One region of the Vreelandella sp. H-I2 genome, then DNA from elsewhere that is predicted to be linked to it. Evidence: predicted binding sites of a transcription regulator. Region 1 holds the regulator's gene; the other holds the start of a gene.

Region 1 (7,889 bases):
GTGATCTTCATGTCCATGAGTGATAAACAGTGCTTTCGGCACGATGCCCAGTGCCTTCGGTGTATCAACATTGGGCACCTGGAGCGGCGAGTCGGGGAGGTCTTGGCGAATCATCATGCCGCAGTCAACGGCAATCCAGTGATCGTCATAGCCGTATAGCGTTAGATTCATACCAATCTCACCGCATCCCCCCAGCGGCAGCATGCGCAGCGGCGGACGACGACGGGGACGAATTTGAACGCGTGGTGAATGCATTAGTTATGAAAAGCCTAAAAAGTAGTGCCTTAACTATACGGGAAGGCAGGGGCGGCTAACAATCATCCATGGCCTTCCGATACACTATGCAGTCTGGTTAACATCCTAAGCCGCTGGTTTGTAATAATTACCTTAGAAGCAAGTCAAGAGTAGCTCACATGTCTCATTATTATCGTTTAGTTGTGTCCTGTCCTGATCGGGTGGGTATTGTTGCGCGAGTATCGAGTTTCATTGCCCAGCAGGGTGGGTCCATTACTGAAGCAAGTCAGCACTCAGATTTAGAAACTGGCTGTTTTTTTATGCGTTACGAAATATTGGCGGATTCCGTGGGCATGTCGGTAGAAGCGTTACGTGTAGCATTTGAACCGGTGGCCAGCGAATTCAATATGCAGTGGTCACTGGTCGATACCCAGAAGCGACGACGAGTGGTGCTAATGGTGTCGCGAGAGTCGCACTGCTTGGTAGATCTACTTTATCGCTGGCAAGCGGGTGAGCTGGATTGCGATATTGTCGGTGTTATCTCTAACCATGACGATATGCGTTCACTGACAGAATGGTATGGCATTCCCTACCATCATGTTCCGGTTGACCCTGAAAACAAGCAGGCGTCGTTTGCGGAAGTACAGGTTGAGATTGACAATGCTCGTGCTGACTGCATCGTGTTGGCGCGTTATATGCAAATTTTGCCACCTGAATTATGCACGCGTTATGCGGGGCGAGTAATTAATATTCATCACAGTTTCTTGCCCTCGTTCGCTGGCGCTAAGCCTTATCACCAGGCTTACCAGAGGGGAGTTAAACTGATTGGAGCTACCTGCCACTACGTAACGGAGGAACTCGACGCGGGTCCTATCATCGAACAGGATATTCATCGCGTTAGTCACTGTCATACGCCCACCGATTTAGTACGCTTCGGCCGTGATGTGGAGAAAGCGGTACTCGCTCGGGGATTGCGGTGGCATTTAGAGGATCGGGTACTGGTCCATGGCAACAAAACTGTGGTGTTTAGTTAATACTTATTGAACCGAGAGGCCACCATGTCATTTGCGCAAAGTGTATTAGCGCCCTGGATGCTGCTGCTCACCTCGCTCCTCTCGTTAGGAGTTGTTGTTTGGGTAATTAGTCGGCGGCCGTGGCAGGCCTTGAGGGGAGACGTCGCGCTTCAGCACCGTTGGCTAGGCGCGACGCTGGCGGTGGTGCTGATGTGGCAGCTGCGTGCTCAGGCGGTTGATTGGCTAACGTTACATCTGGTCTTTACGGTATTGCTGACACTTGTGTTTAAGGCGCCCCTAGCGCTGATCAGTAACGTACTTATTAATATTGCTATGGTATTGATCGGTCGCAATGAGTGGATGCTGCTGGGAGCTAATATTCTTGTCACAGGAATAGTGCCTGCTGCGATCATTGGCACGGTGTGGCGGTTGGTAGATCGGCGCCTACCGGATAATCTGATGGTATTCCTATTTGTCTGCGGCTTTTTCGGCTCTGCACTGGCAACGCTGGGAGGAGGGTTAGCTGCAGTGTTGCTGATAGTCGTCGCGGGTACTGATCCTGATGCTGTCTATTTGGCTCAGGAGTATGCGCGCTTCCTACCCCTATTAATGCCATCCGAGGCGCTACTAACCGGCATGCTGCTGAGTATTCTGCTAGTTTACCATCCTGATTGGGTGGCCACTTTCAATGACCACCGCTATATCGACCTGCAGTAACGCCAGTTTTAGCCGAGCGCCTGCCCGTTACCACCGCGAATGACGCCGACGCCGACGCCTTCGATATCGAGTGACTGATAGCGCAGATCTATTTCGATTGGCGCAAAGTCGGAATTTTCTGCAAACAGGGTTACCTGATGCCCCTGGCGTTTGAAGCGTTTAACGGTCACTTCATCCTCCAGACGAGCAACCACGATCTGTCCATCACGTACCCGCTCGGTGCGGTGAACTGCCAACAAGTCACCTTCTAAGATGCCGATATCTTTCATTGATAAACCACGTACACGCAGTAGGTAGTCAGCTTTTGGTGTGAAGTATTCTGGTGGTAATGGGCAGTAGCGATCAATATGCTCGGCGGCCAGTATAGGGCTGCCTGCCGCCACTTCTCCAATCACCGGTAGGCCTGTGGGCAGCGGCTCTACATTGGAGGGTACGGTCGTGGTGGCACTATCCAGGGCTTCTTGGGGCTCTTGGTTGGGCAGGCGGATGCCGCGAGAGGTATTGCGGATAATACGAATAACCCCCTTGCGCTCAAGTGCGCGCAGGTGTTCTTCAGCCGCATTAGGAGAACGGAAGCCAAGCGCTTTAGCAATCTCGGCGCGCGTAGGAGGGTAGCCAAATTCGCCCATGGTCTTAACGATAAAATCAAAGACATGCTGTTGGCGAGCGGTTAGTGGACGCGACATACCAGACTCCATAATTTGTAAATTGATAGTGAACTGACAGTAACAAAGATAAATGTCGAATTAATCGATAAGTGGTTAAGTATACAGTATGTTCCTCTGTCCAGTATATGGCCTGTCAATCCTCATTTTCTCTACCCGGGCAATTTTAGTCATCGTTTTAAACTAAGTTTTTTCTTATGCAAGACGCCATATTTCATTAGTAAATCAAGCGTTGAGCCTGCCAAGTTTATAGAATAGTATTTTGCTATGTTTTAAACACTTGTTTCCCTGGAGAGCGCTATGGCTCAGTCTGATACGGTGACCCGTATACTCGATACCGCTGAAGTGCTGTTTGCAGAGCGTGGTTTTGCTGAAACCTCGCTGCGCAACATCACTAGTAAAGCGCGCGTCAACTTGGCGGCCGTGAACTACCATTTTGGCTCTAAGAAAGCCTTAATTCAGGCTGTGTTTTCTCGCTATCTAGATCCTTTTACAGTGCGTTTTCACACGGCACTTGATGAGCTTGAAGCCCAGCATAAAGGGCACGTTGTGCCGCTTGAAACGTTACTCGAAACAATGGCAACAACCGTTCTGGCTGTGCCGGCTGAACGCAACAGTCTCAAAGTATTCATGCGCTTACTTGGACTGGCCTACAGCCAAGCACAAGGGCATCTTCGACGCCATATTCAACAAGAGTATGGCGATGTGTTTGCCCGTTTCACGGAGCTTGTGCGTCAGGCGACACCAGACCTGCCTGACGCGGAACGCTTTTGGCGACTACACTTTATGCTTGGTACCGTGATATTTACCCTGTCAGGCCTCGATGCATTGCGAGATATCGCGGAAAAGGATTATCACGAGCAGGTCACTGTGCGGGATTTAGTAAGGCGGTTGCGTCCGGTGGTAGTTGCTGCCATGAATGCACCGTTACCTCCTGCCCTCGAAGAAGGAAAACATGCGAACGCCCAAGCTAGCTGAGCTACCTCCAACTGAAAACATCTGGCTGGAGATTGATACCACTCAACAGCTAATGCGCTGCTGGTGGGGCGCGAAAGTGCTTCATGAATACGCGATATCTTCCGGTGCCGCCGGTAATGGAGAGCAAAATGGGAGTGGTAAAACACCCCATGGTTGGCACTATGTACGAGCCGCTATTGGTGCTGATAGACCGGAAAATGCCGTTTTTCGGGGCCGACGCTGGACTGGCGAGGTATTTTCACCTGCGCTAGACGAGATTTATCCAGGGCGTGACTGGATTTTAACCCGTATTTTGTGGCTTTGCGGGTTAGAAAGGGGAGTGAACCGCGGAGGCCAGGTAGACTCGCAACGGCGCTATATCTACCTGCACGGTACGCCACCTGATCAGCCGATGGGTGTTGCTGCTTCCCATGGCTGTATCCGTTTACGTAACAGTGATTTGCTGACTATCTTTTCGTTAGCAGTGCCGGGTACCCCGGTTTGGTTGCATGGCGGTCGGCAGTGTTTTGACTAACCAGGCTGTGACTGACAGTAACAACCGTTAATGTGTCTCAGATTTTGACTCTGCTAGACGATCGTCTAGAATCATCGCCCCTTTTAATGGACCTATCACGATGACTCAACCGTTAGGCCCGGTCATGCTGGACCTTGAAGGCCCTAAATTGACGGCTGCAGAAAAGCGCTTACTACTTGAACCGACGGTAGGGGGCGTTATTTTATTTGCCCGTAATGTCGAGAATGGCTATCAGGTTCGCCAACTCTGCAGCGATATTCGCCGTGTGCGTGCTGATTTACTGCTGGCAGTCGATCAAGAGGGCGGACGCGTTCAGCGTATTAAAGAAGGGTTGACCCGTCTTCCTGCCATGGCGCGCATTGGCGAGCGCTATCGCGACAATCCCGAAGATGGCTTGTCGTTAGCAAAAGATGCTGGGTGGTTATTGGGAATGGAAATGGCCGCCTGCGGGTTGGACTTAAGTTTTGCTCCCGTACTGGATGTTGAAAGCGGTGTCTCAAGTGTTATTGGTGATCGTAGTTTTAGCAGTGATCCCCAGCACGTGGCGCAATTGGGCAGCGCGTTTGTTCAGGGCCTACACGATGCAGGTATGGCGGCGGTGGGTAAGCACTTCCCTGGCCACGGTGGGGTAGCCGCAGACTCTCACGTCGCACTGCCGGTGGATGATCGTCCGCTAGAGGTTATTAAACGGCATGACCTGATACCCTTTGCCCAGCTAGCCACACAGCTAGAAGGCGTAATGCCTGCGCATGTGATTTACAGTGCTTTCGATAAGCGCCCGGCAGGCTTTTCGCCTAATTGGCTCGGTATGTTGCGCGAATCGCTGGGGTTCAAAGGCTGTGTGTTTTCCGACGACTTAAGCATGGCGGGCGCCCACGAAGCGGGCGATCCTAAAGCGCGCGCTCAAGCGGCGCTAGCGGCAGGCTGCGATATGCTGTTGGTATGTAATGATCGTGCTGCCGCGCTTGAAGTGATGCTGGCGTGCCAGGGTATAGATACCAAACGTCCCGCTAAACTGCGCTATAGCCGTGCGCGGCCTGATTTAGACGCGCTGAGTGCGCTGGGCCGTTGGCGCCGTGCTCACGCTAAGTTGGAAGCGCTGGCGAACCAGTCAAACCCCAGCGCTATTTAGCCACGTATTGTAGCAAATACAGTTTATAACCCGCCCTGGAGTTGGTAGATGTCAAAGTTGGATAAAGAGGCGTTAGAATCGCTAGACTCAATGCGTGAGTTGATGGATAACGCCGACTGTTTAATTTCTCAACAAGAGGTAGAACTTGCTCTTGATCGCATGGCGGAAGCAATCACTCGTGATTTAGGCGATAAACTGCCGGTTTTTTATTGTGTAATGAATGGTGGCTTGATTACGACAGGGCATTTGCTCACCCGTTTAGGCTTCCCGCTGGAAGTGGACTATCTACATGCCACGCGTTACCGCAATGAATTCCGTGGGGGTGAGCTTTTTTGGCGTGTTTCTCCAGAAGTACCCATGGCAGGCCGCCATGTGGTAATCGTTGACGATATCCTGGACGAAGGCGCGACACTGGCGGCCATTTTGGCTTACTGTGAAGAAGCCCAAGCCGCCAGCGTCACCACGGCTGTATTGGTCGATAAACAACACGATCGCAAAGCAGTGCCCGGCTTGAAAGCCGACTATTGCAGCTTGAAAGTCGCCGATCGTTATGTGTTCGGCTTTGGCATGGATTACAAAGGTTACTGGCGCAACGCACCGGGTATTTTTGCGCCGAAAGGCATGTAATCACACAGTGACTTATCGTATTAGCGGGGCGAAAAGCGCCTCGCTAAACCGGTCTCGGCAATCATTCGCGTAGAGATCTCCTCCACCGAAAAGCGTGTCGCATCGATAAAGGGAATATGCATGGTGCGGTAAAGCGATTCAGCCTGTTCCACTTCTTGAAGGCATTGATCCATCGAACTGTAGCGGCTATTGGGGCGTCTTTCATTGCGAATCGCCGACAAGCGCCGTGCATCAATCGTTAAGCCAAACAGTTTTTGACGATGAGGCACAAGTGCCTTGGGCAGCTTCAGCATTCCGTCTTCATCTAGATCATCTTCCGTCAGCGGATAATTGGCCGCCCGAATGCCAAACTGAAGTGCCAAATAGAGCGAGGTGGGTGTTTTGCCGCAGCGTGAGACGCCCACCAGGATGATATCCGCTTTATCATATTGATGGGTGCGGGCGCCGTCATCGTTATCAAGCGCGAAGTGAACGGAGTGAATACGGTCCATATAAACGTCATCACTACCAATCGAATGAGTACGCCCCACGCTGTAGGAAGAGTGAGTGTCCAGCTCCTGTTCTAAAGGCTCTAGGAAAGTCGAAAAAATATCGACTTTGAAACCGGATGCCTGACGAATGACGTTGCGAATCTGCTGGTCGACAATGGTGTCAATGATAATAGGACGATGCCCGTCGCGGTCGGCCGTTGATTCAATGATCGCTGCTAACGCCTGAGCTTTTTCCAGCGTATCGATATAGGGCTTGGTCTGCATGTCGATTTCGACATCGCTGAACTGGGCCAGTAGGCTGCGCCCTAAACTTTCCGCCGTGATGCCGGTGCCATCTGAAATAAAAAAAGCCGTACGTTTCATGACAAAATCCAGTGATGATGAATGCGTCTATTGTGGGCCGAGCCTTTTGCCAGCACAACGTGGCATAGCAATTTACTGCGGCAACTTCGTCAGCGCGATACACATTTGGTGAAAGGTGTGCGCACCTGACTACATAACCAGCCCAAAAAGCCCTGCTGTTGTAAAAATCCTCCACTCTCTTCGCTATTAGACCAATGGCGAATAGTGGGGCGTGGTGCTAGGGTGTCTTGATTAATTATCCATGGCCCATGGTCTTATCGACTATGCATAGTTTTGGTAACTATGTCAGCGGCTGTGCCGGTGTCTATGAGCGAGGGGGTTACGTGGAAGAGTATATTCTGTGGTTCGATCAGTTGGGCATGTCGGACGTCGAACGCGTGGGTGGCAAAAATGCCTCGCTGGGTGAAATGATTTCCAATCTTTCAGGTGTTGGAGTGACGGTTCCTGGCGGCTTTGCTACCACTGCTCACGCTTATCGCGAATTTCTCTCCCATGAAGGGCTAAATGAACGTATCAACGCTACTCTTGCTCGTCTGGATGTAGATGATGTGAAAGCCCTGGCCGAAGCAGGGCGCAACATTCGCCAATGGGTTATCGATACCCCGCTTCCCCCCACGTTTGAAGCAGCCTTGCGTGAGGCTTATGGCCAACTTCAACAACAGCACCCGCAACTGAAAGTAGCCGTACGCAGCTCAGCCACCGCGGAAGACCTCCCTGACGCCTCCTTCGCGGGTCAGCAGGAGACCTTCCTGAATATTGAAGGCTTTGACAATATCAAGCGTGCAGTGCACGAGGTTTTTGCCTCGCTGTTTAATGATCGTGCAATCTCTTACCGTGTGCACCGCGGCTATGCCCACGAAAATGTCGCCTTGTCGGCAGGCGTGCAAAAAATGGTGCGCTCAGAGACCGGCGCGGCCGGCGTTATGTTTACTCTGGACACCGAATCTGGTTTCAAAGATGCCGTTTTTGTCACTGGCTCTTGGGGCTTGGGCGAAACCGTGGTACAGGGCGCAGTTAATCCCGACGAGTTCTACGTGCACAAGCCGACACTGGCGGCGGGCCGCCCTGCGGTGTTGCGCCGTAATTTGGGTTCCAAGCTGATCAAGATGGTTTATGGCCAAGATGCCAGCGCCGGTAAATCGGTTGAAACCGTCG
Region 2 (7,889 bases), on a different contig from region 1:
GGGCATCGTTCCAGTCGTGACCACCGTTGGGGATCTGCGCGGCGTCACAATCCCAGCCTGCCGCACGAGCACGCCTTACATGCTTGTGAATGGCGTTGTGGCCAGCGCGGTTGTTATCCAGCGCCCACACCAAGGTGGGGCGGCAGGTGCCCGCTTTGTGGGTGGCATCCGAAAGGGCTTGCAGCGCTTTATCGGGGTAGTTGCCGCAGCTCATGGCGGACACCGCCGCGATGCCGTGGTGGTAAAGAGCGATCGCATCGAAGATGCCCTCTACAATCCACACTTCACCGGCGGCGACCAGATCCGCCGCGGTGAGTGCAGGCGGGCACCACCACTGGCCTTTATAGCGGCCAACGAAATTGGCCTTCTGCTTGCCGAAGCGCTCCGGGTTATCCAGCAGGCGCTCCCAGTAAGCGCCGCCGGGCAGGGCGAAGCGGACGGTGGCGGTGCCACCTATCTCCGGTTTCCAGTAGCTCTCCTGGGTGTACCAGCCCTGAATGCGGGAAAGCTCAAAGCCGCGGCCGTCACGCAGGTAGCCATCCGCCACCGGTGTTTGAGAGGTGGGCTTTTCGCCCACCTGGGTGCTGTAGCGCTCGCTCCAGGAACGGAACAGATCCGGGAACAGCGCTTTGACGTGGATTTGTGCACCACAGTTGTTTTCCCGCCCGCACTTCAGCATCCACGGCGCATCGGCGTTGATGTACGCTTCGCGCTTACCGCACTCGGGGCAGCGCACCCGTTGCAGGTAGGGGCCGCGCTCAATCGCCTCAAAATCGCTGATTAAGCGCGCAACAATGTCCTGGCGCAGCGATATATTCACGCTCGCCTCCTTATGTCACAGTCAGTAGCGGGGCCGGTTAGGCGTTTACGATTTCCTTTGCGCCTGCTTGATCGCTTGTTGAAGCAATCTGGGCGTAAACGGCAGATCCACCATGGGGTTGGGGCTGTCGCTGGGCGTCAGCGTGTTGCACACCTCGATGTGCGCTTTGCCCCGAAACCCACAGTCTTCATTACGGCATTCCACCACCAACTCGCGGTACACCGGCGTCAGCCCCTGGCTTTTGCGGATGCGCAGGTTCTGGCAACAGTGCGGGCACGGAAGGCGGTGTTTGCTGGTCATTGTCATCAGCGTTTTCTCTCAATGGGGTAAAGGGCGCGGCTGCGGCCGGTGAGTCCTTGGGTGCCTTTGCGCAAACGCCGGCGGAGTAGCCACTCGGCGGCGTCGTCCAGGCTTTGCAAATCCTGCTGTTCACATACCTGCTGCAGCACCGTCTCCAACTGTTCATCCAGCGGAAGGCGACAATCGCTGCGGGCGGGTTGGTCAGCCATACGTCAGTGCTCCTTGAGGTCCTCAAAAGGGCCTGCGTTTACGACGCCTGCTGGGGCATAGTGCTAACGGAGAGATCAGCAACGCCTAGCGTCTCCAGTGCTTCTTTCAGCACCAGTTGACGCAGCAGCGACGCCCGCTCGATGCCGGTGTAATCCACCAACGCATCGATCAGTTGGGCCTCGTACTGATCCAAATTGAGAGCGGCGTAACGAGAGCGCACACGTTTGGGGTCCTGGTACATGGCAAACATCCTTATGCAGGCAAGGTCATTCGGCGTTCAGGGTGTCTTGGTCGTACTCGGCGATGCCGCGGAGCAGCAACATGCGACCAGTGGCCGACATCGAGCGCACTTCCAGCTCTTGAATACACTTCAGCTCTTCCCGTTCGCTTTCGGTGAGGTGAATCATGACGGGGCAGTTACACCCCTTAGGGGCATAAATTGGCTTTGGGGTAATGGTGTTAGCGGTGGCCATGGGTTAGGCTTCCTTAATAGAGTGAAAGACTTTAAAAGGGACGGCCGAGCGGCGAATTTAGCGCTCGTAAAGGCGCACCAGCTTGCGATGCAGAAAGTGTTCATCCAGGTGGGCACGCAGTTCGGCCAGGGCGTCTTCGATGTCTACCGCGGGGGTATGGCTGGCCAGCATCGTGGCAGCGAGTTGGCCCACGGCCTCGGCGGTGGTGCGTTCTTCCAAGGCTTCAAGATCCGACAGCGGATTACTGTCGCCAATCTCGGCCGTAATGGCTTGACGAGTGGCGGGTGAGCAGCGGTCCAGTTCGACCTCGAGACCGCGAAACAGCAGGATAGATTGAGCAGCAGGTGTGGCCATGGCAGTGGCTCCCTTTACGTAGTGTTGTAGAGTGAAAGACATGAATAGATTGGTTCATAAAAATGAACCTGTCAATAAGGATGGTTCATAAAAATGGTCATTGGTGAGCGCTTAAAAGAAGAACGCGAGCGACTTGGGCTGAGCCAAACGGCTCTGGCCCAGATTGGTGGTGTCGGAAAAACGACTCAGATCAAATACGAAAAAGGCGCTAGTAGTCCCGACTCTGCTTACCTTTCGGCGGTTTCTGATGAAGGCGTTGATATTTTTTATGTGCTCAAAGGCCAACGGTCAGGATCGGCAACTGCTCAACCTCTTGGGGTTCCGCTAAGTGAACCATCGCTGGATCTCTCGCCGGTGAAGATGTACGACATTGAAGCGGCAGCGGGCGCTGGTCGCAGCTTTGAAGGCGAGCCGGTTAAAACCACGCTGTATTTCTCCAGCGCCGAACTGGCGGAACAGGGGCTAGACCCTGCGCAGGTGGTGGGCATTAAAGTGCGTGGCGATTCGATGGATGGCACCCTAGCCGATGGCGACTGGGTGCTTGTGGATCGCAGCAACCGCGACCCTAAGCAGGAAGGTGTTTTTTTGCTGTTGGTGAGCGGCGAGCGAAGAATTAAACGGTTGCAGCGCCTGGCGGGCGGCGCGCTGTACCTGATCAGCGATAATGACCACTACCAGCCGGAAATGATCAAGCCGCAGGATATGCATGATGTGGAGATTCTGGGGCGGTGTGAGATTCGGATTGGGCGGGTTGTGTGACTGTAAAACCGTAAAGGCAGCAATGAGGTTTTGAGACAGCCAGTAATTAACACAGGGAGTTAGGGAATGAAGGTTTTGAAAGTATTGGTCGCATTGAGTGCCGTTGTTTTTTCCTCTGGTGCATTAGCGGAACTTAGTGAGCAGTACGATACCGTTGAAGAGTTGATGTATGCCCACCAAGATTATGACTCTTTCAACAATACATTTGAGATGTTGGATGCCGATAAGCCGCATTATCGCCTCTCTAAAATCACCGTGACAAACGATTTAGAGGACGTGGTGTATTACGAAAATTGGCGTGCTGCTATATATGGTGTTTATAACGTGTTTGCCCACACTTCTATAGAGGAAGTCACTGTTACGGCGATACCTTTGGAATTTGAAAATTTGATGAACAGGGATCAATCGAAATTGCTTGAAAATCAGTCAATTACTCTACAAATAAGCCGTGAAGAAGCTTATGACGCGTTGGCAAGCTTGATTGATATTGGCTCGCTGAGCGATGTTAAAGAAGCCACAGAATATGGTTACCAGTGGTCAGATGATTTCAATAGTGTTTATTATGAAAGTGAGCAGCCAGGGCTAGATTCTTTAATTTCTAACCTTTTAATAAATTGTAGGGGGAGTTGTGATTGACTTTTTAAATTTCGGAGAAAACATAGTTTGTGGAAGATTTAATTATGCCCCCTCTGCAGGAAATAAAGCTTTAATCTATGTTTACTGTAACTTATGTAATATATGTGGCTGTTCAATAGATAAAAATAATGACACTCGTGAGCATTTAATTCCTCAATCTATCGGGGGAAGGTTAAAAGTAAAGGGCTTTATATGCAGGAAATGCAACAGTGAGTCAGGGGATAAATGGGATTTTGATTTAGCGGATAGTTTAAATCCGCTAAACCTACTTTGTAGAGTGAGAAGGGAAAGAAAACCTCCTCCTTCCCAGGTATTTCAAACCGTGGGTGGAGCCTCACTTGAGTGGAATGCAAATGGAAGCTATAAACCTTCGAAGCCGACATTTTCTAAAATTGAGACTAATGAAGGTTTCAATATAAATATCGTAGCTAGAGACATAAAAGAAGCCAGGAGTATACTGAAAGGGCAATTAAAAAAACATCCTAACATTGATGTTGAGAAAATTTTGACTCAAGCGAAAGTCGAGTCTGTTTATTCTAGTGATCCATTAGAGATAAATTTAAACTTTGGAGGGCATCTGACTGGTAGGTCTTTAATTAAATCTGCACTTTGTCTAGTATATTGCAGCGGTATAGATACTAGGTTTTGCAACCTGGCTTTTTCTTATTTAAATGGAACGGATGATCAGTGTTGTTGGGGATATTATAATGTTACTGATTTGGTTTTAAATAGAGAGAAAGGTCTCTCTTATCATTGTGTATATGTAAAAGGTGATAGTGTCAGTGGCCTGATAACAGCTTATATAGAGTACTTTGGTTGTTATAGAATGGTTGCTTGTCTGTCTGATTGCTATACTGGGGAAGCATTTAGTAACTTGTACGCAATCGACCCGGTGACCGGTGATCTCGTTGATCTTTCTATAGATTTAAGTTTTACTTACAGTGAGATCCTGGATATTTATGACTATAAGAAAGTAGACTTCTCTCTGCAGAAAGAGATATTTGAAAATATTGTTGAACGAGCTATGGCTAATAGTTTTGAAGCTGAAAAAAATCGTGTTATCAATGAGGCTCTTGAATATGCTTTTGAAAATTGCAGCATTCAAGAAGGATATATTACTGAGCCTAGTCAAATGCAAGAAATCATAGATTTGACGATGGAGAAAATGAAGCCATTTTTGCTTCATCATAATAGAAGTAACTGACTTTATATTAAGGATTATTTCTCCTAGCCGCATCCTCATCAGTATACGCCACCATCAACTCATCCCAATTCGTCGTATAGCGCGGGCTTCGGTTCGCGCAGCGTAGGTGCCAGGGGGCGTTCTTTTCCGGAAGGCCCAGGCGTACCGTTCCCTTTCCCATCTTCTCGTTAAGCGCGTCCATGGTGGCCATTAGCTTTTGGCTGCGCTGGCGTTGCTCTTCTGTTTGTGGCGTATCCATCAGGCTGAGTTGTTGGCGGTTCTCGTCGGTGAGGTCGATCAGCATCACGCCTGCTTTCTTGTAGCCGTATTTGGGGCGGTAGATCTTACGCAGCGCCTCCTGGGCGGCGTGGAGTATGTCGCGGGTGTCCTGGCTGGGTCGTTCCATTTCTACGGCTAAGCTGGGGGAGTACTGGGGCAGATCGGGCCGGAAGCGATCGGTTTTGAGAAACACCAGCACGGCGCGGGCGAGGCTGTTTTGCTCGCGTAGCTTTTCGGCGCCCCGTTGAGCGTGTTGGCGAATAGCGCCTTGCAGGTCGTAGAGCTGGGAAGTGGGGCGGCCGAACGATCGGCTGGTCATGATGCGTTGGCGTGGTTCGTTAAAGTCGTTCATCTCCAGGCAACTGATGCCGCGCAGTTCCAGCACGGTGCGTTCCATATTCACTGAGAACTTACGCCGGAGGCGCTTGGCGTCCGCTTCGCGTAGGTCCCAGGCGGTGTTGATGCCGAGAACTTGCAGGCGTTCGTTTAGCCGGCGGCCCACGCCCCAGACATCGCTCACCTCAATTTGCTGCAACAGGTGCCTGGCTTCCTCGCTTTCCGCGTGAAGGATGCACACGCCGGGGTAGCCGGGGTGCTTCTTGGCAATGCGGTTGGCCAGCTTCGCCAGGGTATGGGTAGCGGCAACGCCGACGCATACGGGAATGCCGGTTTTACGGCGGATCTTCTTGCGCAGCGATTTGGCATGCTCCAGCAGTGCTTCCGGCTCGAAGCCATCCATGCGCACGAACATCTCATCAATGGAGTAAGGCTCCACACCGGCGGTTTCCTGCTCCAGGATGCCTTGCACCCGGTGGGACATATCGCCGTAAAGCTCGTAGTTAGAGGAGTGCAACACGATCTCGCCCCGCTCGACCAGGTGGCGCACCTGGTGGGCAGGGGTGCCCATCTCGATACCCAGCGCTTTTAGCTCGTTCGAGCGGGCGATAATACAACCGTCGTTGTTGGACATAATGCCCACCGGCCGGCCTTCTAGCTTGGGGTTGAACACCCGCTCGCAGCTGACGTAGAAGTTGTTACAGTCCACTAACCCAATCATAATTTGCATCCCTGCTTGTGTAAGGCTGTTAATTTATACAGTATTAGGCACAGGGAAAGCGACAGGCAGATTCTAATATACGTCGCTTAATGTGGAGCAAGCACAGGACAACAACATGCGAGTGAACTACTTGGGACCAGCAATGGTGGGCGTGGAGCACCCAGCCGTGGCAGAAATGGACAGGCGAAAATTTTCACCTAGCTGCTTTCTGGTGGAGATAAGTGAGGAGGCACGCCCAGGCGGGCCGTGGATGGAGGGCGATGTGCTGGTGGTGGATGAAGCGCGATCATTTGGCCACGCCGATCTGGTAGTGGCAGAAGTGGAAGGCGTTTATCGATTATTCAAAGCCCACCGCGTGGGCAGCCGTTGCCGGTTGCTGCCAACGAACGGTGGTCAGGGCTGCTTTGTGACCGTGCAGCAGTTCAAGGGTGTGGTGGTGAGGCAAGCGCGGTGCTGGGCGGTGTAGGAGATGGCTTACAACTGTATGGCAAAAGTCTTACATCATTTGTTAAGTATATTTGACATAGTGGACTTAGATACACCTCACCTAAAAATATGGGAAAAATAATGGCTGCATTAACTTTAAAAGCTCAAAACCTACCCATGCAGGTTGTGGCTTTTTTTATCAATTACTTCCTGTTTTGGGTGCTAGTGCTGGGCGGTGAGGTAAATGTTTTTTATCAAAGCTATGAAGAATATTTGAAGCTCTCTGGCGTTTTGCTATTTGGCCTTGTTCTCACTGGCTCGCTGTTCGGAAATCATGTCAAAGAGTTTTTGGTCTTTTTTAGAGCCAAAGATAGGCTACCGGGCTTTAGGGCGTTTTCTTTACATATGGGAAATGACTCTCGAGTCAATGAAGAGAAGATCTCTGAAAAAATTGGTGGCTTCCCTGAAGAGCCAAATAGGCAAAATAAAGCATGGTACTCTCTTTATAAAACTGTTAGAGAGGTTGGCTCAGTAATTGAAGCTAATAAACGTTATCTTTTGTTTAGAGACTCTGCTTGCTTGATAGTAGTGACTTCGACCTTTTATATACTATATGCAGTCTACTTAAAGGCCAGTCATGAAGCGGTGCTTTATTATTCGTTGGCTGCATTGTGTTACTGGCAAATCTTAGCTATAGCTGCAAGAAATAGCGCAGTAAGCTTGGTTAGGAACGTTTTAGCGGAACATTCATAGGAGAAAATGATGGAATTTTTTGAGATAGATTTTTTGCCGGTAAATAGCACAAAAAGTGGAGACGCTATCACTGCAAGATATGTTAATGAAGATGGCGAAACAGTCATTCATGTGATTGATAGCGGTTATCAACATACTGGAGAAAGTGTAATAGAACATATCTTGAAATACTACGGCGAGAATGTAGTTATCGATCATATGGTATTAACACATCATGATGGCGATCATGCTGGAGGTTTAAGAGAGGTATTATCCAAGATAGAGGTTCGTAATCTTTGGATGCTCAAGCCTTGGGACTATTCAAACGAGATAATTCACAGGTTCAGTAGATTTAGTAATCATGAAAATCTATCAAAGAGGCTGAAAGAGAAGTTTCCTAATATTAAGTTTTTAGAAGACATAGCAAATGATATGGGGGTGCCAATACGTACGCCTTTTGCAGGGGCCGAAATTGGGTCTTTTAAAGTTTTAGCACCTTCGAAAGAGCTATATCTGGATTTGGTTGTTGAGTCTGAAAGATCTCCTGATGTCAAGCAAGAAAGAGTTGTTGCAAATGAAGAGAGAGGCTTTTTAAAAGGAGTCTATGATGCTCTTAAGTTGAAGCTGTCTGAGTGGGGTGAGGAAATATTTTCTAATGAG

The links. Region 1 encodes LexA, which represses DNA repair genes until DNA is damaged. Its sites were predicted from a motif close to TACTGTNTANNTANACAGTA; they were not measured.
Region 2: ACUVOF_RS00810 (Y-family DNA polymerase) is a predicted target of LexA. The motif match lies at 6,095-6,114, and genes of this name have one in related genera.

Annotation. Positions count from the first base shown of each region.
Region 1 is NZ_JBRAMC010000007.1:36,336-44,224, reverse strand. Features, by position in the region: gene ACUVOF_RS17050 (ribonuclease J) at 1-171, opposite strand, end outside; gene purU (formyltetrahydrofolate deformylase) at 414-1,268, shown strand; gene ACUVOF_RS17040 (energy-coupling factor ABC transporter permease) at 1,293-1,964, shown strand; gene lexA (transcriptional repressor LexA) at 1,973-2,650, opposite strand; gene ACUVOF_RS17030 (TetR/AcrR family transcriptional regulator) at 2,930-3,607, shown strand; gene ACUVOF_RS17025 (L,D-transpeptidase family protein) at 3,585-4,121, shown strand; gene nagZ (beta-N-acetylhexosaminidase) at 4,222-5,253, shown strand; gene ACUVOF_RS17015 (hypoxanthine-guanine phosphoribosyltransferase) at 5,302-5,880, shown strand; gene ppsR (posphoenolpyruvate synthetase regulatory kinase/phosphorylase PpsR) at 5,901-6,734, opposite strand; gene ppsA (phosphoenolpyruvate synthase) at 7,058-7,889, shown strand, end outside.
Region 2 is NZ_JBRAMC010000001.1:158,651-166,539, reverse strand. Features, by position in the region: gene ACUVOF_RS00855 (toprim domain-containing protein) at 1-820, opposite strand, end outside; gene ACUVOF_RS00850 (ogr/Delta-like zinc finger family protein) at 866-1,126, opposite strand; gene ACUVOF_RS00845 (hypothetical protein) at 1,126-1,329, opposite strand; gene ACUVOF_RS00840 (hypothetical protein) at 1,368-1,571, opposite strand; gene ACUVOF_RS00835 (hypothetical protein) at 1,597-1,803, opposite strand; gene ACUVOF_RS00830 (hypothetical protein) at 1,861-2,157, opposite strand; gene ACUVOF_RS00825 (XRE family transcriptional regulator) at 2,251-2,916, shown strand; gene ACUVOF_RS00820 (hypothetical protein) at 2,983-3,552, shown strand; gene ACUVOF_RS00815 (HNH endonuclease) at 3,545-4,756, shown strand; gene ACUVOF_RS00810 (Y-family DNA polymerase) at 4,764-6,071, opposite strand; gene ACUVOF_RS00805 (hypothetical protein) at 6,187-6,537, shown strand; gene ACUVOF_RS00800 (hypothetical protein) at 6,639-7,250, shown strand; gene ACUVOF_RS00795 (ComEC/Rec2 family competence protein) at 7,260-7,889, shown strand, end outside.